One region of the Bradyrhizobium sp. NBAIM08 genome, then DNA from elsewhere that is predicted to be linked to it. Evidence: predicted binding sites of a transcription regulator. Region 1 holds the regulator's gene; each other region holds the start of a gene.
What was found. Region 1 encodes LexA, which represses DNA repair genes until DNA is damaged. Its sites were predicted from a motif close to TGTTCNNNNTGTGTTCNG; they were not measured.
Positions count from the first base shown of each region.

Region 2: the regulator LexA is predicted to act here: its motif matches at 5,147-5,164, upstream of recA (recombinase RecA).
Region 3: the regulator LexA is predicted to act here: its motif matches at 5,791-5,808, upstream of I6F37_RS15715 (ribonuclease T2).

Region 1 covers NZ_JADYVR010000001.1:167,941-178,173, forward strand. The annotation lists gene I6F37_RS00805 (EAL domain-containing protein) at 1-222, shown strand, start outside; gene I6F37_RS00810 (S41 family peptidase) at 304-1,638, opposite strand; gene I6F37_RS00815 (alpha-hydroxy acid oxidase) at 1,942-3,075, shown strand; gene I6F37_RS00820 (HAD family phosphatase) at 3,104-3,727, shown strand; gene I6F37_RS00825 (hypothetical protein) at 3,886-4,089, shown strand; gene glp (gephyrin-like molybdotransferase Glp) at 4,309-5,517, shown strand; gene lexA (transcriptional repressor LexA) at 5,694-6,395, shown strand; gene I6F37_RS00840 (hypothetical protein) at 6,785-7,222, shown strand; gene I6F37_RS00845 (GAF domain-containing protein) at 7,436-8,377, shown strand; gene I6F37_RS00850 (ComEC/Rec2 family competence protein) at 8,387-10,233, opposite strand, start outside.
Region 2 covers NZ_JADYVR010000001.1:1,158,086-1,168,318, forward strand. The annotation lists gene gcvP (aminomethyl-transferring glycine dehydrogenase) at 1-2,742, shown strand, start outside; gene I6F37_RS05735 (hypothetical protein) at 2,872-3,867, opposite strand; gene recA (recombinase RecA) at 3,967-5,055, opposite strand; gene I6F37_RS05745 (hypothetical protein) at 5,379-5,579, shown strand; gene I6F37_RS05750 (hypothetical protein) at 5,733-5,903, shown strand; gene I6F37_RS05755 (DUF2798 domain-containing protein) at 6,479-6,730, opposite strand; gene I6F37_RS05760 (hypothetical protein) at 6,952-7,152, shown strand; gene I6F37_RS05765 (hypothetical protein) at 7,183-7,437, opposite strand; gene I6F37_RS05770 (hypothetical protein) at 7,536-7,832, opposite strand; gene I6F37_RS05775 (PaaI family thioesterase) at 8,196-8,660, shown strand; gene I6F37_RS05780 (HdeA family protein) at 8,775-9,068, opposite strand; gene I6F37_RS05785 (PilZ domain-containing protein) at 9,270-9,518, shown strand; gene I6F37_RS05790 (hypothetical protein) at 9,867-10,233, shown strand, end outside.
Region 3 covers NZ_JADYVR010000004.1:221,561-231,793, forward strand. The annotation lists gene I6F37_RS15675 (branched-chain amino acid aminotransferase) at 1-758, opposite strand, end outside; gene I6F37_RS15680 (MarR family winged helix-turn-helix transcriptional regulator) at 1,096-1,638, shown strand; gene I6F37_RS15685 (response regulator) at 1,635-2,366, shown strand; gene I6F37_RS15690 (ATP-binding protein) at 2,387-3,775, shown strand; gene I6F37_RS15695 (hypothetical protein) at 3,793-4,203, shown strand; gene I6F37_RS15700 (DUF3617 family protein) at 4,210-4,740, opposite strand; gene I6F37_RS15705 (hypothetical protein) at 4,787-5,092, opposite strand; gene I6F37_RS15710 (hypothetical protein) at 5,277-5,738, shown strand; gene I6F37_RS15715 (ribonuclease T2) at 5,854-6,546, shown strand; gene I6F37_RS15720 (23S rRNA (adenine(2030)-N(6))-methyltransferase RlmJ) at 6,706-7,566, shown strand; gene I6F37_RS15725 (cold-shock protein) at 7,845-8,060, shown strand; gene I6F37_RS15730 (outer membrane protein) at 8,131-8,754, opposite strand; gene uvrC (excinuclease ABC subunit UvrC) at 9,005-10,233, shown strand, end outside.

The DNA of each region.
Region 1 (10,233 bases):
GTCGTCAACCTGGCGGCCGCCCGCCGCATGACCACGACGGCCGAGGGTGTCGAGACCGAGGAGCAGCAGCGCCTGTTGCGTACGCTCGGCTGCTCCGAGATGCAGGGCTATTTGTTCAGCGCCGCCAAGCCCGCCGACAAGATGCTGGAGCTGTTCGCGCTGCACCGCAGCCGGCGCGCCCGGCGCGAAGGCAGCGAGAGCCGCCGCCGCGAGGTCGGTTAGGTCGAAACGGCGCTGGAAACGAAATCGCCCGGAAGCGGTCCTCCGCTCCCGGGCGAAACATGATCCGGAACGTCGTAAGATCTAGTTCGGCACTGCAGCCTTCGTCGCGCGCTTGGCAGCGACGGCATTTGCCGTAACGCCGTGGAGGAAGTCGTAGGCTGCGTGCAGAGCCTTATCGTCCTTCTCTTCCGGCGGAACGTAGGACTGCGATCCGGTCTGCTCGGTGCCGTCGGCCGACAGATGCCCGCGCATCTGGGATTCCGCCATGGTGTCCATCCGCCCCTTCAGCTCGGGCGGCACGTCCTGGAGGATCTCGATGTCGGGCGCGATGCCTTGGGCCTGGATCGAGCGGCCCGACGGCGTGTAGTAGCGCGCCGTGGTCAGCGCCAGCGCGCCATTGCCGGAGCCGAGCGGAATGATGGTCTGCACCGAGCCCTTACCAAACGATCGCGTGCCGATCAACGTCGCGCGCTTGTGGTCGTGCAGCGCACCGGCAACGATCTCCGAGGCCGAGGCCGAGCCGCCGTTGATCAGCACCACGATCGGCTTGCCTTTGGTGAGGTCGCCGCCATGAGCGGTGAAGCGCTGGGTTTCTTCCGGACTGCGGCCGCGGGTCGAAACGACCTCGCCGCGCTGCAAGAAGGCGCTCGACACCGACACGGCCTGGTCGAGCAGGCCGCCCGGATTGTTGCGCAGATCAACCACGTAGCCGGCGAGCTTCTCCGGCGGGACCTGCTTGGAGACCGAGGCGATCGCCTTCTTCAGGCCGTCGGCGGTCTGCTCGTTGAACGAGGTGATGCGGATATAGCCGATGTCGCCGTTCTCGACGCGGAAGCGCACCGGACGCACATGGATGATCTCGCGCGTGATCGCAACCTCGAGCGGCGCATCCGCACCCTTGCGGATGATGGTCAGCTTGGTCTTGGTGTCGACCGGTCCCTTCATCTTGTTGACCGCCTGCTCGAGCGTCATGCCCTGCACGGCCTCGCCGTCGATCTTGCCGATGAGGTCGCCGGACATGATGCCGGCCTTCGAAGCCGGCGTGTCGTCGATCGGCGAGACGACCTTGACGAGGCCATCCTCCATCGTGACCTCGATGCCGAGCCCGCCGAACTCGCCGGAGGTGGTCTCTTGCATCTCGGTCCAGGCCTTGGCGTTCATGTAGCGCGAATGCGGGTCGAGCGAGGTCACCATGCCGGTGATCGCCCCCTCGATCAGCTTGGCATTGTCCGGCTTCTCGACATAGCTGGCCTTGACCCGCTCGAACACCGCGCCGAACAGATTGAGCTGGGAATAAGCATCACCCGCACTCACTGCCGCCCGCGCTGCCCATACGCCGCCCTGCGGGCTGGCTACCAGAAGGGTCAGGCACGCTCCCGTGAGCGCGCCCAGGGGGAACAGCAGGGTTTTCCGCATGAAGGTGCCTTTTGTGCTTGGCGTTTCTCTTGAGGCTGGGAGACGCCATGCAAATGGCGATCCAGTCCATCTCTCACAATACCATTCTGGTTTCTTCAAGGCCGGGATGCCGCGCTGGCGGGTACACCGAAGAAATCCCTTCGCCTTGGCCTAAACTTTTGGCAACGTTCCGAAACTGTTTCGAAGCAACACGACACGGTCCGGGCCGCCTACGCCTCGCAGCTATGCGATTTTAGGATGGTTTTGGAGGACCGGACGCGATAGGCGATGGCGACAAGACTTCAAATTCTCGGGAGGACAACAATGAATGAAGCGCCCCGCATCCGGCCGGAACGGAACGTCGAGCTCGGCGCCAGCGACGAGCCGTTCCAGAACCTGCACGAGTTCATCCGGAAGGCGCGCGCCAACCTCAACCAGAATGCCTGGGACTACATCATCGGCGCCGCCGAGACCGAGACCACGATGCGGCGCAACCGCATGGCGCTCGACGAGATCGCCTTCCGCCCGCGCGTGCTGCGCGACGTGCGCAGGATCGATGGCAGCGTCGAGCAGTTCGGCCGCAAGCTGCGTCTGCCGGTGGTGCTGGCTCCCGTCGGCGCACTCGAGATCTTCGATCCGGATGGCGCGGCGAGCGTCGCGCGCGCTGCGGGCAGGTTCGGCGCGGCGCACATGCTGAGCTCGGTGTCCGAGCCCGGCCTCGAGACGACCGCCGAGGCTGCCCCCGATGCACTGCGTCTCTATCAACTCTATGTCCGCGGCGACGATGCCTTCGTCGCCGACGTGGTCGACCGGGCCGAGAAGAACGCCTATGCCGCCTTCTGCCTGACCGTCGACACCGCCCATTACAGCCGTCGTGAACGTGACATCGCCAAGCGCTACGTTCGCGAGAGCCGCCTGCGCGCCACCGGCGGCGATTTCCAGAAGGGCCTGGAGTGGCGGACCGTGAAGATGATCAAGGACACGTTCAAAATTCCGCTGATCCTCAAGGGTATCGCCACGGCCGAGGATGCGCAGATCGCGCTCGATCACGGCGTCGAGTGGATCTACGTCTCCAACCATGGCGGGCGCCAGCTCGACCACGGCCGCGGCGCCATGCACGTGCTGCCGGAGATCGTCGACGCCGTGAAGGGCCGCGCCAGGATCATGGTCGACGGCGGCTTTTGCCGCGGCACCGACATCGTCAAGGCGATCGCGGCGGGCGCCGACCTCGTCGGCATCGGCCGGCTGCAATGCTGGGCGCTGGCGGCAGCCGGCGAAGCCGGCGTCGCGCGGATGCTGGAGTTGCTCGAAGACGAGGTGCTGCGCTGCCTCGGCCTCCTGGGCGCCACCTCATTCGCCGAGCTCGACAAATCCTGCCTGCATCCGGCGGCCGCCACCAACGCGCCCAGCGTGTTCAGCGCGTTCCCGCTGTTCGACCACGAGCCCTATCGTTACTGACGCGCCATACCGAAGTGAAAAGGACGCAATGACATCGCTCTCTCCCGGCAGCGCGGATGCGCTGCTGTTCGACCTCGGGCGCGTTGTGCTCGACATCGACTTCTCCAAGGCGATCGCCTGCTGGGCGGGACATGCCGGCTGCCAGCCCGAGGCCATCATCGCGCGCTATGTGCGCGACGAGGCCTACCGGTTGCACGAGATGGGCAAGATCAGCGATGGGGACTATTTCGCCTCGCTGCGGTCCTCGCTCGGGATCGGCATCTCGGATGCGCAATTCCTGGAAGGCTGGAACGCGATTTTCGCCGGCGAGATGCCTGATATCGCCGAGCTGTTGCCGCGGGCGGCGAAGCAGATGCCGCTCTATGCCTTCTCCAACACCAATCGGCCGCACGTCGACTATTTCTCGAAGGAATATGCCGGTCTGCTCGGCCATTTCCGCGAGCTGTATCTGTCCTCCAGCATCGGCCTGCGCAAACCGGATGCCGAGGCCTTCGACCATGTCGTGGCGGCGATCGGCGTGCCGGCCGAGCGCATCGTGTTCTTCGACGACCTCGCCGAGAACATCGAGGGAGCGCGGGCGCGCGGGTTGACCGCCGTGCATGTCACCTCGCCGCGTGATGTCGGGAACGCATTGAAAGCACTGGGGATCTGAGCCGCGGGAAAGCCCGGAGCGCGCTCACTTGCCGGAACAAAAACTGCTGAAAATGTGGAACCTGATCACTTTGTGCATTTTTATACAGAGTTCCGGGAACGGAATACCACCCTTCGGACTCATGAGTCCGTTGGGACTTCTACATTGGACTGATCGACGTGCTGGGCAAGACCTATCTCACCAAGCAAGCCTCTCTCCTGCTCGAATTCGCCAGAACCACCTCGGATTCTGACCTCTCCGCCAAGCTGATCAGCAAGGCCGCCGACCTAAAATCCCAGGCGGACCCGCTGCCGGACAAGGATCAGGGTCCCAAGCCGCCCGACGTCGCGGACATCAGTCCGGGCGATCCGACGGGGCGTTGAACGATGTTGGCCGTGGCGCTCGTCATTCTCGTCCTTGCCATGGCAATCCTCGTTCCGGTCTGTCTCGCCTTCCGCATCATGCCGCGGCGGAGTTGAGCCGACCTCCTCCACCCCGCGATCACGCAGGATAAATCATCCCGCGTGCTGCTTTGCCTCACGCCTGCACTCGGCTAGAACTCTCGCCGCCCATTGACTGATGTGCTCAGCAGGAGTTCGCCCGTGGCCCTGATGCCGGTTTCTGACGCGCTTGCCGCGGTGCTGGCCGGCGTCGAGCCGCTGGCTGAACAGATGGTTTGCCTCGACGAGGCCTACCATCGTGTGCTCGCCCGCGATGTCGCGGCGCGGCGCACGCAGCCGCCGGAGGCGATGTCGGCGATGGACGGCTATGCCGTACGCACGGCCGACGCGGCAAACGATTCGAGGTTGACCGTCGTCGGCGAGGTCGCGGCGGGCCGGCCGTTCGCGGGAAGCGTCGGCCCCGGCGAAGCCGTGCGGATCTTCACCGGCGGCGTCGTTCCCGACGGCGCCGATGCCGTCGTGATCCAGGAGGACACGGCTGCCGACGGCAAACATGTGACGATCAAGGAAGCCGCCAGTTTCGGCCGGCACATCCGCCCTGCAGGCGTCGACTTCCGCGAAGGCGACGTGCTGCTGCGCAAGGGAATCCGCCTCACCGAGCGCGATCTCGCCCTTGCCGCCGGAATGAATCATCCGCATCTCGCCGTCATCCGCCGCCCGAGGGTTGCCGTTCTCGCCACCGGCGACGAGCTCGTGATGCCGGGCACCACGCCTGGTCGCGGCCAGATCGTCTATTCCAACGGCTATGCCCTGCATGCGCTCGCCCGCAGCGAGGGCGCCGAGACCATCGACCTCGGAATTGCCGCCGATACACTGGAGGCGACGTCCGCCGGCATCCGCCGCGCGCGCGAGAGCGGCGCCGACATCCTGATCACGACCGGCGGTGCCTCGGTCGGCGACCACGACCTGGTCCAGCAGGCGCTCAAGGGCGAAGGCATCGCGATGGCGTTCTGGAAGATCGCGATCCGGCCGGGCAAGCCGATGATGCACGGTCGGATAGGCGCGATGCGCGTGATTGGCCTGCCCGGCAATCCCGTGTCGTCCTACGTGTGCGCCTTCCTGTTCATGGTCCCCTTGATTCGCGCCCTGTCGGGCCGTTCAGCGATTCATCATCGGCGCGAGCGCGCCGTGCTGGGCCGCGATCTCGCCGCCAACGACCAGCGCGAGGACTATCTGCGTGCGCGGCTGGAGGAGCGCGACGACGGCACGCGCGTCGCCCTTCCGGTCAGCCATCAGGACTCCTCCCTTCTTGCGAATCTCGCTGCGGCACAGGTACTTCTGGTGCGCGCACCGTTCGCGCCGAAGGCCGAGGCAGGCACGCCTTGCGAGGTGCTCCGGCTGCCCGTCTGAGCCGCCCAGCCACACGCATTCCGCGAGCTTGGCCGCGTTCACCATAAATTAAGCAGTTGCGGAACACATATCGAACATATAGTGTCCGTTCATGATTTGTTTCGAGGATGTAGCGGCTTAGTGCCGGCTTCATCGTGTCGGAATCGAACGACATCAACCGGGGGACTTTGGTCGAGATGTTGACGCGCAAACAATACGAGCTTCTGCGGTTCATCAGCGAACGTCTGAAGGAAAGCGGCGTGCCGCCGTCCTTCGACGAGATGAAGGATGCGCTCGACCTGCGCTCGAAGTCAGGCATCCATCGCCTGATCACTGCGCTCGAGGAGCGCGGCTTCATTCGCCGCCTGCCCAACCGCGCCCGTGCCATCGAGGTGATCAAGCTGCCCGAGCTCCAGGCCGCCGCCGGCAATCGCCGTGGCTTCACCCCGAGCGTGATCGAGGGCAATCTCGGCAAGGTGCGCGCGAGCTCCAGCCCGCCCGCGGACGAGGGCGAGCGCCCCGTCGCGGTGCCCGTGATGGGCCGCATCGCCGCCGGCACGCCGATCGAGGCGCTGCAGACCCGCAGCCATACCATCAGCGTGCCGCCGGACATGCTCGGCTCGGGCGAGCACTACGCGCTCGAAGTGCGCGGCGATTCGATGGTCGAGGCCGGCATCCTCGACGGCGACATGGCGCTGATCCAGCGCAACGAGACCGCAAATACCGGCGACATCGTGGTGGCATTGATCGACGACGAGGAGGCCACGCTCAAGCGCTTCCGCCGCCGCGGCGCCTCGATCGCGCTTGAGCCCGCCAATGCCGCCTACGAGGTCCGCATTCTTCCGCCGAACCGCGTGAAGATCCAGGGCAAGCTGATCGGGCTTTACCGGAAGTACTGATACGGGAAACATCAAGCGCCGCGCGCGTTTCGATCGGCATCGGCGATCCAGGATCGGAGCGGATACTTGTCCGCTCCGGCTGGACGGTTTCTCTGGTTCTGCGCCGGCTGTCCGGTCCATCCTCCCGCGCGACATTCGCCCGCGCAGGCGCACAGCAATCTCGCTCTGCTTCACCGGTAGAGTTGTGCCGGCAGTGCTGATAGCTCCGGCCGAATGCAAGGACGCGAGGTTTGTTCCTATCGAATCCGGGAAAGATAATGTGATCGCGCGCTGCGGACGCGAGCCGCAGATTTGCCCATAACCGAGCAGAGCGTTGTATGCTTCCACTCTGATAGAGGCCTGCGCCTCGAAAGAGACGCGGGTCGCTATCCCAGCATGAGGAGCACCCGATGTGTGACTACAGCCTGCATGCCGTCGCGACGCGCCCCGCCGAAGTCGGCGAGACGATCGTCACGACAACCTTCCGCGGCACCTCGACGCGCGGTTTCGCTTCCGAAGCCGATCCCTCCGTCGCGGTCTGTCTGCTGCCGGGGACGGAGCTCGCTTTCGCCGACAATGTCCGCTACGACAACCGCTGGATCTGGACGCGCACCGTGAACTCTCGCGTCGGCAAGTTCGGCAAGATCGACCCGCACATTCCCGATCGCCATCATGACGCGATCGAATTCCCCGACGGCAAATACGTGCTGGTGACGCAGCTCGTCGAAGGCCAGCGCGCGACCGTGCTGCAATTGCCGGTGACGCAGCCGGTGCCCGAGCGCGAGCACAAGCCGCAGATCGTCGCCGAGACGCGGCCGCCCACGATCACGCGCTTGCCGATCGGCTGACGCCCTGCGCCCGACGGGGCGAGGCCCGGATTGAAATTACCGTCGCCGGCCGAGGCCGGCGAGCCCGGTGAGTTTGTGTTTCAGGACATTCGATCGGCGAGCCTCCGCGCCTCGTCGCCGCACGAAGTTTGAGCCGTCCTGCCTGAATTTTGAACGTCCGCTCCGCAGCCAGATGACCGATGCTGCAATGGCTTGAGGCGGCGGACAGGCTCCATGAAGACCTTCATTCGCGTCGTTGAACTCTGGGTACCCGACCGGGCGCGCATGCGGCTGGAATTCGGCGGCGGCCTCTACGACGAAGGGCTGTCCGCGTTCAAGGCCGTCAGCGAAGAGCTGCACTTCGGATATGACGAGGGACTTCCAGGCAAGGCCTGGGCCTGTGCCCACCCCGTCATCCTCACGAAATTCGCCAACTCCTATTTCAAGCGGACCGATCAGGCCGTTGCGGCCGGCCTCACCTGTGGCGTGGCGGTGCCGGTGTTCGCGGGCGAATTCCTGCAAGCCGTGCTGGTGCTGTTCTGCGGCGACGACGAGGCGCATGTCGGCGCGATCGAGCTCTGGCACAACGATCCTGATCTCTCGCATGAGATGGGGCTCGTCGATGGCTATTACGGCACGGCGGACATGTTCGAATTCAACTCCCGCCACACCAGATTTCCGCGCGGATTCGGCCTGCCCGGACGTACATGGAAGGCGGGCCTGCCGCTGATCATCAAGGACCTGCACGACGCCAAGAGCTTCCTGCGCTGGGAGGACGCCGCCAAGGTCGGGATCAATCTCGGCGTAGGCGTGCCCTATCGAACCGGCACCGACCAGACCTGGGTCATGACATTCCTCTCCGCGCAGGCAACGCCGATTGCGCGACGCTTCGAGATCTGGGTCCCGAACGAGGCCCGTTCGGCGCTGGTCTTTCGCGCCGGCGATTGCAGCGCGCAGATCGACCTTGCCGCACGCTATGCGGCGCAGTCCATCGCCAGGGGCGAAGGCAGCATCGGCGGCGCCTGGGCCGTCGGCATGCCCGCGCTCAACGACGAGCTCACCCGTGACGGCTCGATCGCCGGCTCCGAAGCCCGCGCAGCCGGGCTGAGCCGAATGGTGGCCCTGCCGGTCATCGGCGACGCAAGGCTTAGCGCCGTGCTGGCTTGGTATTTGTAATCGCCCGCGTCAATCGTCGGCCTGCAAGTCGGCCTCCGACGGCGTTGCGTCCCGGTTGCGGGGCACGGCCGTCTTCGGCACGAGGCTGCCGTCGAAATCTCCCTCGCCGGCGCCGGCCGGCAACCAGGGACGGCTTGCCCCTCGCGCCCTCACCGCCTGCACCGAAAAACCCTCTCCGCTTCGCGTCAAGGCCAGCGCGCCCTGGCTGGCAAGACGCGCCCGATCGACCACCATCGCCGCGCAATCGGACGGCGCGGGCCGCGCCGTCACCACCAGCGCGGCGCGGCTGCAATCATCGGCCAGCGCGTCGATGCGCGTCGCCAACGCGATCAGCCTTCCGTCCGCGAGCGGCGCCACGCAGCCGGTCTCGTCACACGACACCCCACTCGCCAACGAGGCGTTGCCGGCATCGCGCGGATCGGCATCGGCAGCCAACCACTCCTTCAGCAGGAAGCTGTCCTTGCTGGCGCGGATCACCTGCAAGCGCCCATCCCCGCCCCGGATCGCGACGCTCGCGCCATCCCCGGCAATCAGGATATCGGGCTGCCGCACCGACAGTCCCCAGAGGATCGCTGCCAGCAGCACCAGGGCGCCGGACCAGCGCAAGGGCGTGCGCAACAGGCCCATCACGATGAGCCCGAGGCTCGCTGCGATCAGCGGCGCGATCCCGAAGGCGGGAATGCGGCCGACGGCGCCCGGCAGGGCCGCCACCCAGCGCGCGACCAGGACCATCCACTCGATGCCGATCCCCATCACCCACCAGAACACGCCGTCGAGCCCGAAGGGCGCCGCGAGCAGCCCCAACAGCCCGGCCGGCATCACCAGCGCCGAGACCACCGGCATGGCGCCGAGATTGGCGAGCACGCCGTATGGGGTCACGCGATGGAAGTGGAAGGCGGCGTATGGCGTGGTCGCGAGCCCCGCGATCAGCGAGGCCAGGAACAGCATCGCGATCTCCCGGCCGCCCCACAACGCGATCCGCGCAGTCGCGGAATGATCGGGCGATGCGAGCAGGTTCGGCATGCCGATCTGCACCAGCGCCACCAGCCCGAGCGTTGCCGCAAACGACATCTGGAAGCTTGGATGCACCAACGCCTCCGGCGCGACCGCAAGCACGATCAGCGCGGCAACCGCCAGCGTGCGGAAGGTGATGGCGCGGCGGTCGACCATCACTGCGATCAGCACCACCGCCGTCATGAAGAACGATCTTTGCGTCGCAACCTCCGCGCCCGACAGCAACAGGTAGAACGCGGCCGCGACCAGCGCCGCGGCGGCCGACCATTTCTTGATGGCAGAGCCGGCCGCCAGCCCCGGGATCAAGGCCAGCAGCGCGCGCACCGCGAAGAAGACGACGCCGGCGACGACCGCCATGTGATAGCCGGAGATCGACAGCACATGGCCGAGTCCCGAGACGAACATGGCATCGTTCACGGGCGCGGTGATCGCATCGCGCCGCCCCGTGAGCAGCGCCGTCGCAATCGCGCGGTTGTCGCCTTCGAGCGTTGCGCGGATGCGCGCGTCGATCGCGTCGCGCAGGCCCTGCATGAAGGCGGCATAGCGCAGCCGCAGGCCGCCGCCATCCGGCGGTGTGGACGCCGTGATCGCGCCCATCACGAAGCCGGAGGCGCCGATGCCCTGGAAGAACATGTCGCGCGAGAAATCATAGCTGCCGGGGCGCACCGGCGAGATCGGCGGCATCAGCCGCGCCTTCAATTGCACGAAGCTGCCGACCTCCGGCGCCGTGCCCTTGCGCACCGAGAGGCGGACGCGCTCGAGCTTGACGTCGCTGCGCTGCGCCTCCATCGCGCTGACGCGCAGCACGAAACGGTCGGTGCGCTCGCGGATGTCGCGCGCTT
Region 2 (10,233 bases), 990 kb from region 1:
ATCGCGGAAACGCTGCCGGCCTCGATCCGGCAGGCCGGCCCGCTCGACCTCGGCAAGCCCTTGAGCGAGACCGAGGCGATCGCGCACATGACCGAGCTTGCGCGTCAGAACCAGGTCTTCACCTCGCTGATCGGCCAAGGCTATTCCGGCACGGTCCTGCCCGCAGTGATCCAGCGCAACATCCTGGAGAACCCGGCCTGGTACACGGCCTACACGCCCTATCAGCCCGAGATCAGCCAGGGCCGGCTGGAGGCGCTGCTCAACTTCCAGACCATGATCTGCGACCTCACCGGGCTCGACGTCGCCAACGCCTCCCTGCTCGATGAAGCCACCGCCGCCGCCGAAGCCATGGCGCTGGCCGAGCGCCACTCGCAGGTCAAGGCAAAGGCCTTCTTCGTCGACAAGGACGTGCATCCGCAGACGCTGGCGGTGATGCGCACCCGCGCCGAGCCGCTGGGGTGGACCCTGGTCGTCGGCGATCCCCTCACCGATCTCGACAAAGCGGACGTGCTCGGTGCGCTGCTGCAATACCCGGGCTCATCCGGCGCGCTGCGCGATCTCAGGCCCGCGATCGCGGCGCTGAAGGCCAAGGGCGCGCTCGCCATCGTTGCCGCCGACCTGCTGGCGCTGACGCTGCTCGCCTCGCCCGGCGAGCTCGGGGCCGACATCGCCATCGGCTCGGCCCAGCGCTTCGGCGTGCCGATGGGCTATGGCGGCCCGCACGCCGCCTATATGGCGGTGCGCGATGCGCTGAAGCGTTCGCTGCCCGGCCGCATCGTCGGCCTCTCCGTCGATTCCCGCGGAATGCCGGCCTATCGCCTCGCGCTGCAGACCCGCGAGCAGCACATCCGCCGCGAGAAGGCGACCTCCAACATCTGCACCGCGCAGGTGCTGCTCGCCGTGATCGCCTCGATGTATGCGGTCTATCACGGCCCCGAGGGCCTCACGCAGATCGCGCGCAACGTCCATCGCCGCGCCGCCGTGCTCGCGACCGGCTTGCGCAAGCTCGGCTTTGCGCCTGCGAGCGAAAGCTTCTTCGACACGCTCAGCGTCGATGCCGGCGGCAAGCGCGAGGAGATCGTCGCGCGCGCGCTCGCCGAGAAGATCAATCTCGGCATCAGTGATGCCGCGCTTCGCATCGCGCTCGACGAGACCACGACGCCTGCGACGATTGAAGCAGTCTGGCGCGCCTTCGGCGGCAAGCTTGCCTATGCCGAGATCGACGCCGAGACGCGCGAGGCGCTGCCGGACGCGTTGAAGCGCGCCACCGCATTCCTGACCCATCCGGTGTTCCATGCGCACCGCTCGGAGACCGAGATGCTGCGCTACATGCGCAAGCTCAGTGACCGCGACCTCGCGCTTGACCGCGCCATGATCCCGCTGGGATCCTGCACCATGAAGCTGAACGCGACCACCGAGATGATGCCGTTGACCTGGCCGGAATTCGGCTCGCTGCATCCGTTCGCCCCGCGCGAGCAGGCGGCCGGCTATCACGCGCTGTTCGCACGCCTGGAGAAATGGCTCTGCGACATCACCGGCTATGACGCGATCTCGCTGCAGCCGAATTCGGGCGCGCAGGGCGAATATGCCGGGCTGCTCGCGATCCGCGGCTATCATGCCGCGCGCGGACAGGGCCATCGCAAGATCTGCCTGATCCCCTCCTCCGCCCACGGCACCAATCCGGCCTCGGCCGCGATGGTCGGCATGGACGTGGTGGTGGTGTCTTGCGAGAAGAACGGCGACGTCGACGTCAATGATCTCCGCGCCAAGGCGGAGAAGCACGCGAACGACCTCGCAGCTGTCATGATCACCTATCCCTCGACCCACGGCGTGTTCGAGGAGCACATCCGCGAGATCTGCGACATCGTGCACGGCCATGGCGGCCAGGTGTATCTCGACGGCGCCAACCTCAATGCGCAGGTCGGCCTTTCCAGGCCCGGCGATTACGGCGCCGACGTCAGCCATCTCAACCTGCACAAGACCTTCTGCATCCCGCATGGCGGCGGCGGCCCCGGCATGGGCCCGATCGGCGTCAAGGCGCATCTCGCCCCGTTCCTCCCCGGCCACCCCGCGACGAAGGCAGACGCGCCGGTCGGTCCGGTCTCGGCCGCGCCGTTCGGTTCGGCGTCGATCCTTACCATCTCCTACATCTACATCCTGATGATGGGCGGTGAAGGCCTGAAGCGCGCCACCGAGATCGCGATCCTCAACGCCAATTACATCGCAGCGCGCCTCGATCCGCATTTCCCGGTGCTCTACAAGAACGAGAAGGGACGCGTCGCGCATGAGTGCATCGTCGATCCGCGTCCGCTGAAGACGACGAGTGGCGTCACCGTCGACGACATCGCAAAGCGCCTGATCGATTACGGCTTCCACGCCCCGACCATGAGCTTCCCGGTACCGGGCACGCTGATGATCGAGCCGACCGAATCGGAATCCAAGGCCGAGCTGGATCGTTTTTGCGACGCCATGATCGCGATCCGCAAGGAAATCGCCGAGGTCGAGGCCGGTCGCTTTGAGATCGCAGCCTCGCCCCTGCGCCACGCTCCGCACACAGTGCACGACATCGCCGACGACGATTGGAAGCGCGCCTACACCCGCACGGAGGGTTGCTTCCCCGACGGCGTCTCGCGCTCCGACAAATATTGGTGCCCCGTCGGCCGCGTCGACAACGTCTATGGCGACCGCAACCTGGTGTGCTCCTGCCCGCCGGTGAGCGATTACGCAGAAGCTGCGGAGTAGGATGTGTAGGGTGGGTTAGCCTCGCGGCTGCGCAAAGCGCAGTCCGCGACGCGTAACCCACCACTTCTGCGTCCGCTGAACCGAACGGTGGTGGATTACGCCTTCGGCCCTACGGCACTGCGTGCGCCGCTAGGGCGCAATCAACAACCGGCGCTCGCCATCCCACCGCCAAAGCCGTTCATTGGTGAGCAGCGTGCCGCCCCACCAACGTCGAATCGGATTGTGGCGACGGAAATCTTCGCGGCCTTCCAGAACCGCTTTGCCAAATTCGGTCAGCGACAACCGGCTCCGACGATAGGCGGCGTTGCGACCTCGCGCATCGTGCGGGGCGAGCGTCGCGAGTTTCGGATCGAGACCTGCGACCGCCGGCATCGGGCCCGACGCAAGCCCTTCGAGCAACGGACCCAGCTCCCACTGGTCGAACACGCGCGTTTCGAGCAGCCCGCCCGGCTGAAACAGTTCTTTTGTACGGTTGTGCCCCCTTGCAATCAGCTCGATAAGCCGCGCCTCCGTCGCGCCCAATCCGGTGATTGGTGACGGCAGTTCAGCTAGCAACGCTTCCAGAGCCGGCTTCAGGAAAGGTAGCCTGGGTAAATCCCTTGTCAGCAACCCGAAGCAAAGTTCAGGCGTCGGCGCCCGATACGCCTCCCAGGCCATGTTGGCTATCTCGAAGTCGCACTCTGCGATCTCCGATTCCCGCACCGTACGATCGCGAAGTTGCGGGCCGTCCGCTTCGCGCAGATCGAAATTGACCCGTCGCAGTCTCAGACAATGGGTGATCGATGGATGGGACCGCAAATAGTCCAGGATCCAGATCAGTTGCAATTGACTGTTAGGCTCAGGGTCGAACCACAGCTCGATGAACTCGACGCCATAGGTCTCGCAAAACCAAACCAGGCCAGTCTCCTTGTGTGCGAGACCGGTCTGAGGCAACCGGCCAACAAGATCGGACCACCGCACCTCCGGATCGCCCCTGTAATAGCCTCCCGTAAGATAGTCCTCGAGGTGGTGCGACGTAGGCAACGGCCCCCAAACGAACCGAAAGATCAACGGGACGACCATGTCAGCACGACCGGCATAGGTGAGACCAACGCCGGACGAACTAGTCAGAATCACACGCTTCATCGTCGACGCGCCCTCACGCAACACGAAACGGGCACCGAAGACGTCGGCAACTCAACGTCCTCAGTGCCCGCTCCTCGCGAAAAATTTTCGCGTTAGGTCTTACTCGTCCGCCGGCTCCTCGCCGTCGGCGTCGCGCTCCGGCGTGCCGGCGAGAATCTGCTCGGCGATCAGGCCGGAATTCTGGCGGATCGCGGTCTCGATCTTGGCGGTGATGTCGGGGTTGCCCTTCAGAAACGCCTTGGCGTTCTCGCGGCCCTGGCCGAGGCGCTGGCTGTCATAGGAGAACCAGGCGCCGGACTTCTCGACGATGCCGGCCTTGACGCCGAGATCGAGGATCTCGCCCATCTTGGAGACGCCCTCGCCGTACATGATGTCGAACTCGACCTGCTTGAACGGCGGGGCCAGCTTGTTCTTGACCACCTTGACGCGCGTGGTGTTGCCGACCACCTCGTCGCGCTCCTTGATCGCGCCGATGCGGCGGATGTCGAGGCGGACGGAGGCGTAGAATTTCAGCGCATTGCCGCCGGTGGTGGTTTCCGGCGAGCCGTACATCACACCGATCTTCATGCGGATCTGGTTGATGAAGATCACCATCGTGTTGGATTTGTTGATGGAGGCCGTGAGCTTGCGCAGCGCCTGGCTCATCAACCGTGCTTGAAGTCCCGGCAGCGCATCGCCCATCTCGCCCTCGAGCTCGGCCTTCGGCACCAGCGCCGCCACCGAATCGACCACGAGAACATCGACCGCGCCCGAGCGCACCAGGGTGTCGCAGATCTCCAGCGCCTGCTCGCCGGTGTCGGGCTGCGAGATCAGGAGCTCGTCGATGTTGACGCCGAGCTTGCGGGCATAGACCGGATCGAGCGCGTGCTCGGCATCGATGAAGGCGCAGATGCCACCCTTCTTCTGCGCTTCCGCCACCGTATGCAGCGCCAGCGTGGTCTTGCCGGACGATTCCGGCCCGTAGATCTCGACGATGCGCCCCTTGGGCAGGCCGCCGATGCCGAGCGCGATATCGAGCCCGAGCGAGCCGGAGGACACCGCCTCGATGTCCATGGAGCGGTCGTTCTTGCCGAGCTTCATCACCGAGCCCTTGCCGAACTGGCGCTCGATCTGAGAGAGCGCGGCAGCCAGAGCTTTACTCTTGTCCATGGAGGATCCTTCGACGATACGCAGGGCAGTTGCGGACATTGGGTCGTGCTCCTTATGGCGAGGATTCGCGTGAGGGACAAACGGTTGCGAGGCAGCTCGGCGATAAAAGCAATGTACCCCATTTGTTCTAGGTTCGCAATATGTTCTTTTGCGGATTTTGTCTTTCTGACTGGACCAGGAGACAACGGAGCTGGTCGAACCGGCCATGCTGGATCGTCACGCCGTCGGCACTGCGTGCACAACTGAACAGACGCGGATCCACTTCTGGATCCTAATGCATCATCACCGCGCGGACCGTGGCCACTATCGGTGATGAGACCGCTGACTCGCGCTCCCGCCTCCTCACACGGAAAGAGCGCGCCATGTTGAAGCGACGACGTTTCAAGCAGCAACTGACCCTTCAGGACCGGCTGTCGGCATGGGTGAAGCAGGTCCGCGAGCAGGCGTCCAAGCTACCTCCCGGGCCGGAGCGGGACGCGCTGCTCAAGAAGGCGCGCCAGGCCGACGTTGCCAATCATCTGAACGATTGGGTCAAATCGCCGGGGCTGCAGCCGCCGGAATAGCCGCCTACGCCGGGTTCCTCGAAGCGACCATGACCGGGATCAACGACGCGCGACTGGGCGCCGTCATGTTTCCGTAATCCTACGGCACCGAACCTTTTCGCGGTCTCGGGCCTTCTGTGGGGATGGGACCGCAACTTTTGGGGATCTCTGGTCATGACGAACAACGACACGCAGCACGATACGCTGAGGCGAAAGCCGCTGCTGGACGCCGCCCACGAGGAGATGGTGAAGTTCGAGCGCAAGGAAAACGAGTTCCGCAAGCAGGACCGCGAAGAGCGCGCCGCCGAGCTCCGTCTGCCGCTGAACGAGATCAAGGTTCATTAGGCACTGCCAGGACCGCCGTCCGGAGCGGGCCAGGCCCGCCCGCGATGCGGCACTCCGCTCTGTTCCTTGCCCGGAACCTCCGATCGGCATCGCCGGTCGGGGCGCCGCGACCGCGGATGCAGTAGGTAGCTAAATACTACCAGCAACCCATTGGCGAAGCGATGAAATCGGCAGGACCCCTACTGTGCATGGGGTTGTTTTGCCACTTTTGAGAGGCAAGGCACGCCAGCGCCGTCGATCGGACGGCCCGGCACGTCGGTCCCGTCTGCAGCAGCGCATGCTACAGCACCGCCAGCAGAACCAAGCCTATCACTAGCACGACGAAGCCAGCCGCCGTCGCGGCGGCGAATGACCGCTCTACGTTATCCATATGATGCCACCCCGTTTCCGGCGCGCCACGTTTCCCCCATGGCTGCGCCGAACGGATAAAATCTTGCCGACGGGTGTGTCCGCAGTGGTGCGGACGGATGTCGAAATTGGGACCGGTACGGGGCCAGTGTGCGGCCTTTCGATCGCGCACCTGCCGGCGGTCCGCCTGTCAGGCTGTCGTCAGCCAGCCGGCTAGGGTCGCCCGGCTACCGGCCAGCGCGGGGCTCCTGCTCCTCCTGCGTCAGGCGCAGCGAGAAGGCGCGGATCGCGGGCGCCGCCAGCAGCACGACCGGCAGCATCGCGGCCCATGCGATCAGCCAGGACACCATCCAGTGCCGCACGAAGAGCATCGGGCTGCCGGCGGGAAAGCTGGCGATCCCCGCCGCGATCAGCGAGGTCAGCCCGGACTGGATGATGCCGAAGACGAAATGCGAGTAGCGGCGGGGAATGCCGAGCATGAGGCGCCCATGGTTGCTTGCCCGTGATCGGCAAGCAAGGCACATGCCGTCGAGCGGATCCGGCGCTTCGATTGGAACCGCGATGCGGGACCGCCGGATGCACCCCGGCCGGGCTCCAGGAACTTTGTTCATGGTCGGAGAACCACGGAGGCGCGGGCGACATTTTTCTTGCCTGCGGAATATTGCGACGACCAACATGTTTGCAGGCACAAGGGTGAATCGTGGGAGGTGACCATGAATCACAGGGCGTCGAGTTCACCATCGCCAAGACGGCGATTCCCGGAGTCTGGCAGTGGCAGTTCCGCATCGGCGACCGGATCAAGACCGGCAAGACCGAGACCAGGATCGACCTGCTGGCGATCCGGCGCGTGCAGCTGCGCATCGACCGCGAGCTGAAGGCGATCGGGCGAAAGACGGCCTGAACCGTTTCGCCTTCTGCGTCATAGCGCGCGTCAGTCGGCGCTGGGCAGCCGACGCATGGTGAACTCGATATCGCCGCCGGGCAATTCGCGCCAGGTCTCGACCTCGCTCATATAGCCGGCCTTGGGGTAGCGGGCGAAGAAGGCCTGCGCCCGCTCCCGTGCCGCCGCCCGCGGCAGCGTGAAGGTCTCGCGCAGATAGCCATCGCCGGCGGACTGGCCGGGCTTGCCGGCCGCCTTGCGCCGGCGCGCCATCCGCTCGGCGAGATCCCGCGGACGATCGGCCATGTCCTGCCTTCCTCTGCGCACTACGTTACGGACAATGTAGGGCGCGGGCCGGATCAAGAGGAGTCCTTCCGAGGAGCATTGTGCCTCCCCGGAACGGGTCAGTTGGCGGCCGTCCCGCTCTTGGCCTTCTTCGGCGCACTGGTCGCGGCCGACGCCTTCGGCGCCGCCGGCTGCTTCGGCTGTTCGGCGCGCATGCCGCCCCAGGGATCGCTGGACGCCTTGGTATCCGGAATCTTCTTCAGCGTTTCCTTGTAGGCCTTCTCACGCTCGGCCTCGATGGCCTTCTCCTCCGGCGACTTGCTCGGGGCATCCTGCATCAAATTGATGTTGGGCATTTGCGCGTAGGCAGGTCCCGCCAGCACGGCCAGCACCGCGGCCAAACGGAAAAGCTTCATCATCCACTCCTTAAGTCTTCCATGAGGCGCGGATCGCCCCGCGCCGTGTCATCCTCGTCAGCCCGGTCACGACCCGGTGGCAGCTAGTGCCGATCCGATCGGCATGATTTGGGCGCCTGCAGCCAATCGTCCCAGATCGGACCGCATTTGGTGCACCCGCTCAGCGCGAGACCGAGCAGGCCCATGCCAAAGACGAGGATACAGCGACGCAACATCATCCACCCCTACCCAAGCCAGGCATCATATCGGGCCAAGTCAGGCATTTTCAAGCCGAGGCGGCCGGCGCCAGACCGGGTGACTTTGCCTCGCGGATGCGCGCACAATGCGGTGAAACATCCGGCAACACAGGAGAGCGCGACAGCAATGCAAACGCAGCCAGAAGCCGAGTTCGGCCCCGCCGACGCCAGTCGCATCCTCGGCGAGGTCTTTGCGCCCTGGGTCCAGGATCTCAACCTCGCGGTCGAGCGCATCGAGCATGTACAGCCCGCGGACGACCCGGACTGGCAGCCCGGCGCGCTGCTGCGCATGCCGTTTTCGGAGCGGCTGTGCCGCAACGGCGGCGTGGTCTGCGGCCAGGCCCTGATGGCGCTCGCCGATACCGCGATGGTGATCGCGATCCTCGCGGCCAATCGCGGCTACCGTCCCATGACCACGGTCGATCAGACCACGCATTTCATGCGCGCGATCGCCGCGTCCGACGTGCTGGCGGATGCGCGCGTGGTGCGGCTCGGGCGCACCATGAGCTTTGGCCGCGTCACGCTGCTCTCGGCCGCCGACGGCAAGCCGGCCGCGATGGTGTCGAGCGCGTTCGCGATGCTGCCGGGGTGAACGCGCCCTGAAAACAAGAGAGCCGCGCGAAGCGCAAGGCTCGAGGCGGCTCTCGATGGAAATCGTGTCGGGACAGCAAGCGCGATCGCGCTTGCCGTCATTGCGCCGGCAATGTCACTTGCCGAGGATCTCGTCGGCCGCGGTGACGACGCTGACGGTCGGATTCTTTCCGCAATAGGCGCCGAACTTCTTGGCATTCTCGATGAAGACGTCGGTGTCGATGATCGCATTGTCCTCGTCGCCCTTGTACCAGCCGTCCATCCAGGTCAGCACGACGCCGATGTTGTCCTCGCCGCTCTCGAGGAACTGCTTGCAGGTCATGGTCGAGAGGTCCCACTTGACGGCGTGGGCGGGCATCGAGGCCAGCGAGAGCGCTGCGGCGAACAAAATCGAAAGCGAAGTCTTCATCAATATCTCCATCGGCGCGTCGCGCCATAAAGGAAAGGCACTTGTGTAGGCTCTTTGGGTAGGCTCTTTGGGCAGGTTCGTGGGAGCGGCTCGCCGCTCCAACGTCGTAAACAAAGTCTGAAACGCCGTGCAAGTAGCGCCAGTATTGAGTTTAGTTCAACGTAATTTCTATGCACTACTTCATACTCATCGGCAGGACTGATGCAGATGATTGAGAAGCGCACATCGCAACGTCACCGTGTTTTCAAGGGCGGAAAGATCACGTTCGAAAACAGCGGCATTCCTTGCACGGTGCGAAACATGTCGGCGGGCGGCGCGGCGATCGACCTCGACACTCCCGTCATGTTGCCGCAATCGGTCACGCTCTCGATCGCCTGTGACCATTTCGTACGGCATTGTCGCACAGTTTGGCGCAGCGACAAGCGCGTCGGCCTCGCTTTCGTGCAATAGCGGGCGCGATGTGAACGAAGGTTCGCATCGCGTGCACACCACCATCATGACTGGCTCGCAATCACGCGCGTAACACCCGCGAGCGATGATGAGCCCCGCAACGTCGATCGACTCGACGCGGTCATTGGGCGGGCACTGCGCCTGCGCTGAGGCGGCCCTCAGCGCCAGCACGGCGGCGTGATGACCAGAATCCGCATTACCGCAATCCCCCACCTCTGGGGTACAAGCCAGCCCCCAATCGCGGAATAGCGATGTCCGGGTTCCGGGACCTCAGCAAATCTTGATCGGCCTGGACTTCGTCCGATCGCATTCGTGCCTATCTGTCGGCCCGCAGGGGACCTTTCACGGATGTTGCGGATCATTGCTCATGCGGCGCTGCTCATTGGCGCGCTTGCGCTCGGTGCCTGCGGCTTTGCCGACAGCCGCGCACCGGTGCCGGAATTCATGCGCATGAAGGAGCCCGAGCAGCCGCCGGAAGCGCCGCCCGACGTCAAGCGCGTGGTGCGCGAGCAGATCGACGTCGTCTTTCTCGCAACGTCCTATCCGCGCGAGGTTCACGTCGCCCCGCCGCATCGTGAGCTGCGAGGACCGGGCTGGACCGCGTGCGTCCGCGCGCAGCTCACCTCGGCGACCGGTACGTCGCTCGGCGCCCAGACCTACATCGTGACGATCAACGACGGCAGGGTCGTGGACCGCCGGCGCGCCGACGCCGACG
Region 3 (10,233 bases), on a different contig from region 1:
GTCGACAGCGAGCCGTCCTCGAACACGAAGAACACGTTCATGCCGCCGAGCTCCTCGATGTAGCGGCGCTCGACCGCGTCAAGGAAGACGACCTGGTCGCAGCCGTGCTGGATCGCTTCGGCCTGGGCGCGCAGGCTCGCGGCATAATTGCCGCCGCATTTGACCGCGCCGGTGCCGCCGATCGCGGCGCGCGTGTAGTTCTCCGACACCCAGATCGAGACCGGCGCGGGCCCGCCCTTGAAGTAGGAGCCGACCGGCGAGGCGATCACCGCAAAGATGTATTCGGACGACGGCTTGACGCCGAGGAAGGTCTCGCTCGCGATCATGAACGGCCGCAGGTAAAGGCTGCCTTCGCCGCCCGGCATCCAGGCGCGGTCGATGCGCACGATCTGCTCGACCGCCTCGATGAAGACGTCTTCGGGCAGCTGCGCCATCGCCATGCGATCGGCCGAGTCCTTGAAGCGGCGCGCATTGGCGTCGGGACGGAACAGGTTCACCCCGCCATCGTCGCGCTTGTAGGCCTTCAGGCCTTCGAAGATCTCCTGGGCGTAGTGCAGGACCGCGCCGGCGGGATCGAGCTGGAAGTTGGCGCGTGCCTCGATCTTCGCCTCGTACCAGCCGCCCTTGGCCTGGTTGTAGCGGACGATTGCCATGTGATCGGTGAAGACCCGCCCGAAACCGGGATCCACCAGCTTGGCGACGCGGTCCTTCTCGGGCGTCGGATTGGATGCGGGCTGGATGTCGAATGTCATGCTCATGTCCTTGCCTCCCGCTGCCGGTGGCGGCGCTGTTTCTCGCGCCCGCCTGCCCGTTCGGGCCCGGCTGGCTTGATTGGTTTCTGGCCGGACCGCCGCCAGCCATGTTACGGCCGGTTTCCGCAGCCAGCATGTCATCGAGGACATGCTTTTGCGGAAGGCGGAAGTCCAGTATGTTTTGCCGAAATGCCGCTCGACAATCGCACGGTAGATCTGCTTCGGCCGTCGCCGCCTGTCCGGCTCTCTCCGGCCGTCCTGCTCCGATGCCACCCGGCGCGAAACGATCTAAAATTTCGTGCGGGTCGATCGTTTTGTAACATTGAACCCAAGATACGTCAATATGCCTGACATAAATTTCGCGACTCCTTCTCAAGACGCTGCCGCGCCCCGGCCGGCCGCAGGCGATGGAGGCAATTTGCGCTGGGATATCATCGAGCTGCTGTTCTTCGCCTATCGCGATTTCGTCGGCGATCCCGACCAGGAGCTGGAGGCGTTCGGCTTCGGCCGGGCCCATCACCGGGTCATGCATTTCGTCTACCGCTATCCCGGGCTCAAGGTCGCCGACCTGCTCGACGTCCTGCGCATCACCAAACAGTCGCTCGGCCGGGTGCTGAAGCAGCTCCTGGACGAGGGTTATATCGTGCAGAAGACCGGCGACAACGATCGTCGCCAGCGCCTGCTCTACGCGACGCCGAAGGGCGAGGCGCTGGTGCAGAAGCTCGCCGGGCTGCAGACCACGCGGATCACCAGGGCGCTCGCGGAGATGGGTCCGCAGGACGCCGAGACGGTCAAGCGCTTCCTGCGCGCGATGATCGACCGCGACGATCCGGACAAGGTGCTGGAGACGATCTTCGCTGCCGTCAAACAAGACGCCAAGGAGTGACCGTGCCGCTCGCTGCCACGCTCGCGCGCCCGCCGGTGCAACCGGCCGACGATGCCCCGCATCTCTTGCTGGTCGACGACGACCGCCGCATCCGCGACCTGCTCTCGCGCTTTCTTGCAAGTGAAGGCTACCGCGTCACCACCGCGGCGAGCGCCGGTGATGCGCGCTCGAAGCTGATGGGCCTGCATTTCGATCTCCTGATCCTCGACGTCATGATGCCCGGCGAGACCGGCTTCGACCTCGCCCGCTTCATCCGCACCTCGTCGTCGGTGCCGATCGTGATGCTGACGGCGCGCCACGAGGCGGAAGCCCGCATCGAGGGCCTGCAGATCGGCGCCGACGATTACGTCGCAAAACCGTTCGAACCGCGCGAGCTGGCGCTGCGCATCAACAACATCCTCAAGCGCGCCGCGCCGCCGCCGCAGGCCACGACGATCGAGAAGATCGCCTTCGGCCCCTATGTCTACCATCTCGAACGCGGCGAATTGCGCCAGGGCGAGGAGGTCATCCACCTCACCGACCGCGAGCGCGAGATGCTGCGGATTCTCGCGGAGACGCCGGGCGAGACCGTGCCGCGCAGCGCACTGACCGGCAATGGCAGCGTCAACGAGCGCGCCGTCGACGTGCAGATCAACCGCCTCCGGCGCAAGATCGAGACCGATCCCGCCAATCCGCTGTTCCTGCAGGCGGTGCGCGGCATCGGCTACCGCCTGGTGGCCTCGCCCTGAACCGCAGTGAAGCGCGCCAGATGAGCACGATAGATACCGGCCTGACGCTTCTGAAGAGCGCCGCCGGCCGCGTCTCCGCCGCGAACGGCTGGATGGGCAACGCGTTCAAGGGCTGGATGCCGACCGGCCTCTACGCCCGCGCGCTCCTCATCATGATCGTACCGATGGTGGTGCTGCAATCGGTCGTCGCTTTCGTGTTCATGGAGCGGCACTGGAACACGGTGACGCGCCGCCTGTCGGCCGCGGTGGTGCAGGACATCGCCGCGCTGATCGACGTCTACAAGGGCTATCCGCAGGACAAGGACCGCACCGAGATCCGCCGCATCGCGCAGCAGCGGCTCGGCCTCGTCGTCGATTTCCTGCCTGCCGGCGACATGCCGCCGCCGGGACCAAAACCGTTCTTCTCGCTGCTCGACCAGACGCTGTCGGTGCAGCTCGGCCGCCAGATCGGCCGCTCGTTCTGGATCGACACGGTCGGCCGCTCCAACCTGGTCGAGATCCGCATCCAGCTCGACGACGCCGTGATGCGCGTGTTCGCGCAGCGCAGCGCCGCCTATGCCTCGAACTCGGAGATCTTCCTGTTCTGGATGGTCGGCACGTCCTCGATCCTGTTGATCGTCGCGGTGCTGTTCCTGCGCAACCAGATCAAGCCGATCCTGCGCCTCGCCGATGCCGCCGAGAGTTTCGGCAAGGGCCGCGAGGCCCCGAATTTCCGGCCGCGCGGCGCGCGCGAGGTGCGGCGCGCGGCCGTCGCCTTCCTGGAGATGAAGTCGCGCATCGAGCGCACGATGGAGCAGCGCACCGCGATGCTCGCCGGCGTCAGCCACGATCTGCGCACCATCCTGACCCGCTTCAAGCTCGAGCTGGCACTGATCGGAGACAGTCCCGAGCTCGAAGGCATGCGCAAGGACGTCGACGAAATGTCGATGATGCTGGAGGATTACCTTGCGTTCGCCCGCGGCGATTCCGGCGAGCAGTCGCAGCCGACCGACATGGCGCAGGCGCTCGAGGAGCTGCGCAGCGATGCCGAGCGTCACGGCCATACCGCGACCGTCGCCTTCAACGGCCTGCCCGTGGTGACGGTGAAGCCGGCTTCGTTCAAGCGCTGCCTCGCCAACCTCGTCACCAACGCAGCGCGCTACGGCAAGAACATCGCCATCACCGGCCAACGCGATCACCGTTATTTGACCGTCACCGTCGACGATGACGGCCCCGGCATTCCCGCCCACTTGCGCGAAGAGGTGTTCAAGCCGTTCCTGCGGCTGGACAACGCCCGCAACCAGGATGAAGGCGGCACCGGCCTTGGCCTCGCGATCGCCCGCGACATCGCCCGCTCGCATGGCGGCGACATCACGCTCGGTGACAGCCCGATGGGAGGATTGAGGGCAAGCGTGCGGATACCGGTGTAGGCGAATGAGGTTAGAGAATGAATGGCACGGACGGATTCGTCGCTAAATTCGTCTCGCCGTTCGATGAGAGCGCAGTCATCATCGAGGATGATGGCAAGGTGGCCTACGCCTACATGCTCGATCGAAACGGGAAAATCTGTAGCGACGTGTGGCTCTACAATCGCTGCCCAACCCCGATTGAGCCTGAGTGGCACGACCCGGCGAACCTACCGTTCGCCAATCCGGCGGCGTTCGTCAACGAAAGCTCTCGCTTCGCCCCTCCCGGTTCGACCCACGAATTCACCGTCACGTGGACCGAAGCCGGCGGCCAGCTCGCCGCCAAAATCTTTCTACGCGATGTCTATTTCGCGCGATTGGAAGCCGGGAGTAAGCCGGGCTGGTCGGCCTTGGCTGCCAAGGACGGTCCGTTGGCGCAGGCGTTGAAATGACCCCACCTACTTCGGCAGCAGCGCCTTCAGCTTGTCCATGTCGCGCGTGTTCATCTTGAAGCCGCCGGGCATGACGATGTCACCGGGCTTCTGATCCGGCTTGCAGGCCCCGAGCCACTTGGCTTGCAGCGTCGTCGTGCTATCGCGCCCCGCCGCACCGGCAACGCCGCCCTTGGCGTGTGAGGTCGTCTTCACCGTGTAGGCCGAGTTGAAGTCTCCGGTGATCTCGGCATGCGAGGTCGTGCTGACACCGGCGACGCTGCACTCGGAATCGCTGACATAGCCGGTCGCGGTCTTCTTGATCTCCTGCTTGGCGCAGATCTGCTTGGCCATCGGGGAGACGTTGTTGCTCATCTCCTTGTCGACGGTCTCGTCGGTGCAGTGCTGCATGGTCATCTCGGGCATGGGCGAGCCCGATGTGACCAGCTTCATCTCCCAAAGACCGGCCTTGCGCAGCGGCAGTTCGTCGGCGCTGGCGCTGCCTGCCGACAACGCGAGGCAAAGCATCGAGCCGAGCAAAGCGAGTTTGCGCGTCATGAGGGAAGCTCCCGGCTGAGAGAGGTGCGGCGCCTACGACAGCGCCTCAGTACAGTGTGCGGATCGGCCGGTCGGCGGCGCCATAGGGCACCCAGCGGCAGGAGAACGAGATGTAGCCGCCCTCATAGGCCTGCACGCCCAGGAATTTCGCGACCTTGCCGTAGCGGGCGCAGTGATCGACGGCGACCTGACGCGCATCGACCTGGGTCGCCATCGAATAGGCGATGATGCCGCCGGTGTCGTTGCCCTTGAACGGCGGCACCAGAGAAAAGATGTCGGCGCGCGCCGACTGGCTCGCCATGCCCGAGACAATCAGGCTGGCAAGAAGGCCCGCGGCCGCAATGATTCGCATTCCCGTCACTCCAATTGGCTGGCGCCAGTCTACGGTGCCGGGACGGACGTGAAAAGAACCGAACCCCTGTTGGCCGCGACATCCTGGTCAAGTCCTGGCGAAGTGTTGCCGCGCTGCACTTGACCCGCCCCAACCTTCGCGGCACCGTCCGGCCTTCGCAAGACCTTAGCTGCCCGGATTGATCATGCGCGCCCCCTTCGAGAAATCGCTCCGTTTCGCCGCCGTGCTCGGCCTCATGTTCGGAGCGGTGTCGCTCGGCGAGGCCAGGGCCGCCAATCCGCTGGAGCTGAATTTCTGGCTGAGCGGGCCGCGCTATGACGGCGCCGTCGCCCCTTGCGACTGGGCTCTGCCGAGGATCGTGCACGAATTCGCCGAAAAGGAATCCAAGTTCTGGAATTCTTCGTTGCAGATCACCGGCTTCTCCGCCGTTCGCGAAACCGCGTTCCGGCCCTGGCAGTCCGACAACATTCCGCGCCGCTATTGCACCGGCGAGGCCATGCTCAATGACGGCAAGCCGCGCAAGGTGCATTTCTCGATCATCGAGGATGGCGGCTTCGCCTCCTACGGCAACGGCGTCGAATGGTGCGTCGTCGGGGTGGATCGCAACTGGGCCTATAACCCGGCGTGCCGCGCCGCCAAGCCCTGATTCCAGCAGCGGCTGGCTGGGCTGATCAGCCGGCCGACGACAGCTCCAATTTTGTTCTTGAAATGTTCCCATCGCCTGCTAGGCTGTGTGCACAGTCTAGTTGAGGGGCGTCGCCATGTTTTACTCCAGATTGCGTTCGTTGTCCCGTTTGATGATCTCGCTCACTCTTGCTGCGGGGTTGGCTAGCCTCGCCGGCGGTGCGAAGGCACAGGACAAGCGGCAGAACGCCCCGGGCGAGTTCGATTTCTATGTGCTGGCGCTGTCGTGGTCGCCCTCGTTCTGCGAGGAAGCAGCCGAACGCGGCGGCCGGTCCCAGATGCAATGCGGCGGACGGCCCTACGCCTTCGTGGTACATGGGCTGTGGCCGCAATACGAGAACGGTTTTCCGGAGTATTGCCAGCGCCCGGCGCCGCGGCTGAACCGCAACATCGTCTCCTCGATGCTCGATTTGATGCCGGCGCCGGGCCTGATCTTCAACGAATGGGACAAGCACGGCACCTGCTCCGGGCTGGAGGGCCGCGGCTATTTCGAGATGATCCGCAAGGCGCGCGCTGCGATCAAGATCCCGCCCGAATATCTCGATCTGGCGCAGGCCAAGACCGTCGCGCCGGCGGAGGTCGAGGAGGCCTTCATCAAGGCCAATCCGGGTCTCAGCAATGCCGCCGTCTCGGTCACCTGCAACCGGACACGGCTGTCCGAGGTCCGCATCTGCCTCAGCAAGGACCTGCAATTTCGCGCCTGCGACGAGATCGAGCGCCGCGCCTGCCGCCGCGACCAGGTGACGATGCCGCCGATCAGGGGCGGTTGAGGCCGACGTCTCAGATCGTCATTCCGGGACGCGCAAAGCGCGAACCCGGAATCCATCGACCAGCATAGCCCGCGGCGCAATGGATTCCGGGTTCGGTGCTGCGCACCGCCCCGGAATGACAGCAGTTACTTTCGGCGCGCGATGTCGTAACTCTCCGCCATGAACTACCGCCACGCCTTCCACGCCGGCAGCTTCGCCGATGTCATCAAGCACATCGTGCTGGCGCGCATCCTCACTTATCTGCAGGACAAGCCGGCAGCGTTCCGCGTCATCGACACCCATGCCGGCGCCGGCCTCTACGATCTCGACAGCGACGAGGCGCGCCGCGGCGGCGAATGGCTGACCGGCATCGCGCGGCTGCTGCAGGCGCGCCTGTCGAACGAGAGCGCGGCGCTGACGAAGCCTTATCTCGACATCGTCCGCGCCTTCAATCCGAAGGTGGAGCTCAAGGTCTATCCGGGCTCGCCGTTGATCGCGCGCGGCCTGCTCAGGCCGCAGGACCGGCTCGTCGCCTGCGAGCTCGAGCCGAAGGCACGGAAAGCGCTGATCGATGCGCTGCGCCGCGACGAGCAGGCCCGCGTGGTCGACCTCGACGGCTGGGTGGCGCTGCCGGCCTTCGTGCCGCCGAAGGAGCGGCGTGGCCTCGTGCTGATCGATCCGCCGTTCGAGGCCAAGGACGAGTTCGAGCGGCTCGGCGAAGCCTTCTCGGCAGCGTTCGCGAAATGGCCGACCGGTATCTACGTAATCTGGTATCCCGCCAAGAACCGGCGCGCCACCGACACGCTGGCGCAAACCGTGGCGCGGCTCGCAGCTGCAGCAAAACCGCCTGGAAAATGCCTGCGCCTCGAATTCAGCGTCGCGCCGCAAGCCGACAGCGCCGCCCTCACCTCCACCGGTCTCTTGATCGTCAACCCGCCCTACACGCTGCACGGCGAGCTCAAGACCATTCTGCCGGAGCTGGAAATACCGCTCGGCCAGGGCGGTGCTGCCAGATTCCGGCTGGAGGTGCCCAAGCCTTAGCGCCAAGCATTGACGCCAAGCCGTAACACTCCGGCATTCTTGGGAAAAATATGCAGGACCGGTAGTCAATCTGCAAAGAACCGTATTATGCTATTTCCGTGACTGGCTTTACGTTCCGCTTCCGCGAATGGTTGCGGCGGAGTGAAGGCCCTAAGAAAGATCCCGCCGGACCGATCAGGTCCGTCCAAGGATGGCCAGCTCCCGGGCTCCGTAAGGCCCGGTCATGTCGCGACGTGAGTCTGCGTCGCGACGGAGGAGCAATGAGGGGGAGTTTCCCGATGGCCATGACGGGAACGGTCAAGTTCTTCAACGGCGAGCGCGGCTACGGCTTCATCAAGCCTGACGACGGCGGTCGCGATGTCTTCGTTCACATCACTGCTGTGGAGCGGGCGGGACTGAAGGACCTTGCCGAAGGACAGCGTATTACTTTCGAAGTCGAACCGGACAAGAAGGGGAAGGGACCGAAGGCGGTCAATCTGGTGATCCTCTCCTAGCAAGCCTGGCGAAAAAAAATCCCGGCCGCGAGCGGCCGGGAGGCTGGTCCGGTATTTTCTTCTTTGGATGTCAGAAGCGATAGTTCACGCCTGCGCGGACAACGTTGGCGCTATAGCCGTTTGACACGCCCGTGATTGCGAACTGGCTGGTCGACAGATCGATGTAGAGATATTCGAGCTTGGCGCTCCAGTTCGGCGCGAGGCCGACTTCCGCACCGGCGCCGATGGTCCAGCCCGCGGTGGTGTGCGACTCCGACCAGCCGAAGGTCTGCGCGCGCAGCTCGCCGAAGGCGAGACCGGCGGTGCCGTAGAACAGCACGTTGTTGAACGCATAGCCGGCGCGGCCGCGCAGGGTGCCGAACCACGGATTGGAGAACTTCCACGGCGCGAACGTGTCGTCGGCGCCGGCGGCCTGGATGTCGCCCTCGACGCCGAACACCCACGGGCCGTTCTGGAAATTGTAGCCGGCCTGCACACCGCCGACGAAGCCGGACGGCTTGGTGGGGTTGTTGTCGACCGAGCCCCATTCATAGCCGATATTGCCGCCGAGATAGGGACCCGCCCAGCTATAGGCATTGAGCGGCTGATTGACGGTATAGGGCGCACGCTGCCCGTAACTGAGATCGGCGGCCTCTGCCGAAGCTGTCCAGCCGGCTGCAACCAACGCGGCTGCGCCCACAACGAGCCTCTTCATCACTCACTCCAACGCCACTGTCGCAACCCGAGCGATGCCCGCGCCGCCGCGCGAGCAAAATCGCATGGTTACGGAACCAAGAGCTTTTCGCGTAGGATTTATCGAGAGTTTTAAGTTAAAGGGCTGTTAAGCCGGGTTACCGCCTGCTTAACAGACTTAAGGAAGCGTTACCGGGAGCTGCCCGCCATCCTCTGTGCGTGCCGCATGGCCGGAACTTCAAATCAGTCCCCCCAGCGCCTAAATTCGTCCCATGGTTCACGATTCCCCCGACAATCCGGACGACCGCGCGCGCAAGGCGCCGCCGGCTGCGAGCGACACGCCGCCCGAGCGGCTGGCCGGGCCGGACGTAGATCCCGCGGCGGCAGGGGGCGATGACGAGGACGATGCCCTGCTGCCGGACATCCTGGAAGAGAGCGGCGCCGTCGGCGAAGGCCCGCTCGCGACCGGTCACGAGGCGATCGAGCGCGCGGTCCGCCTCGCACCGACCTCGCCTGGCGTCTATCGTATGCTCAATGCGAACGCCGACGTGCTCTATGTCGGCAAGGCCAAGAACGTCAAAAAGCGCCTGTCCAGTTATGCGCGCCAGAGTGCGCCGCTGCCGGCCCGCATCCTGCGCATGATCGCGGCCACCGTCACGGTGGAGATCGTCTCGACCACGACCGAGACCGAGGCGCTGCTGCTGGAAGCCAACCTGATCAAGCAGCTGCGGCCGCGCTTCAACGTGCAGCTTCGCGACGACAAGTCGTTCCCCTACATCCTGATCACCGGCGACCATTGGGCGCCGCAGATCCTGAAACATCGCGGTGCGCAGACCCGGCCCGGGCGCTATTTCGGCCCGTTTGCCTCCGCCGGCGCGGTCAACCGCACCATCACGGCGCTGCAGCGCGCGTTCTTGATCCGCTCCTGCACCGATTCCTTCTTCGAGAGCCGCACCCGGCCCTGCCTGCTCCACCAGATCCGCCGCTGCGCCGGACCCTGCACCCGGGAGATCGATTTCGGCGGCTATTCGACGCTGGTGCGCGAGGCCAGCGACTTCCTCTCCGGCAAGAGCCATGCGGTGAAGCAGGAGCTCGCCGGCGAGATGGAGAAGGCCTCGAACGAGCTCGAATTCGAGCGCGCCGCACTGTACCGCGACCGCCTCGCCGCGCTGTCGGCGATCCAGTCGCAGCAGGGCATCAATCCGCGCACGGTGGAGGAAGCCGACGTGTTCGCCATCCACCAGGAGGGCGGCTTCTCCTGCGTCGAGGTGTTCTTCTTCCGCACCGGACAGAACTGGGGCAACCGCGCCTACTTTCCGCGCGCGGAGAAGAGCTTTACCCCGGAGGAGGTGCTGGGATCCTTCCTGGCGCAGTTCTACGACGACAAGCCGCCGCCGAGAAACATCCTGCTCTCGCACGATATCGAGGAGAGCGAGCTGCTCGCCAACGCGCTATCGATCAAGGCTGGCCACAAGGTCGAGGTCACCGCGCCCAAGCGCGG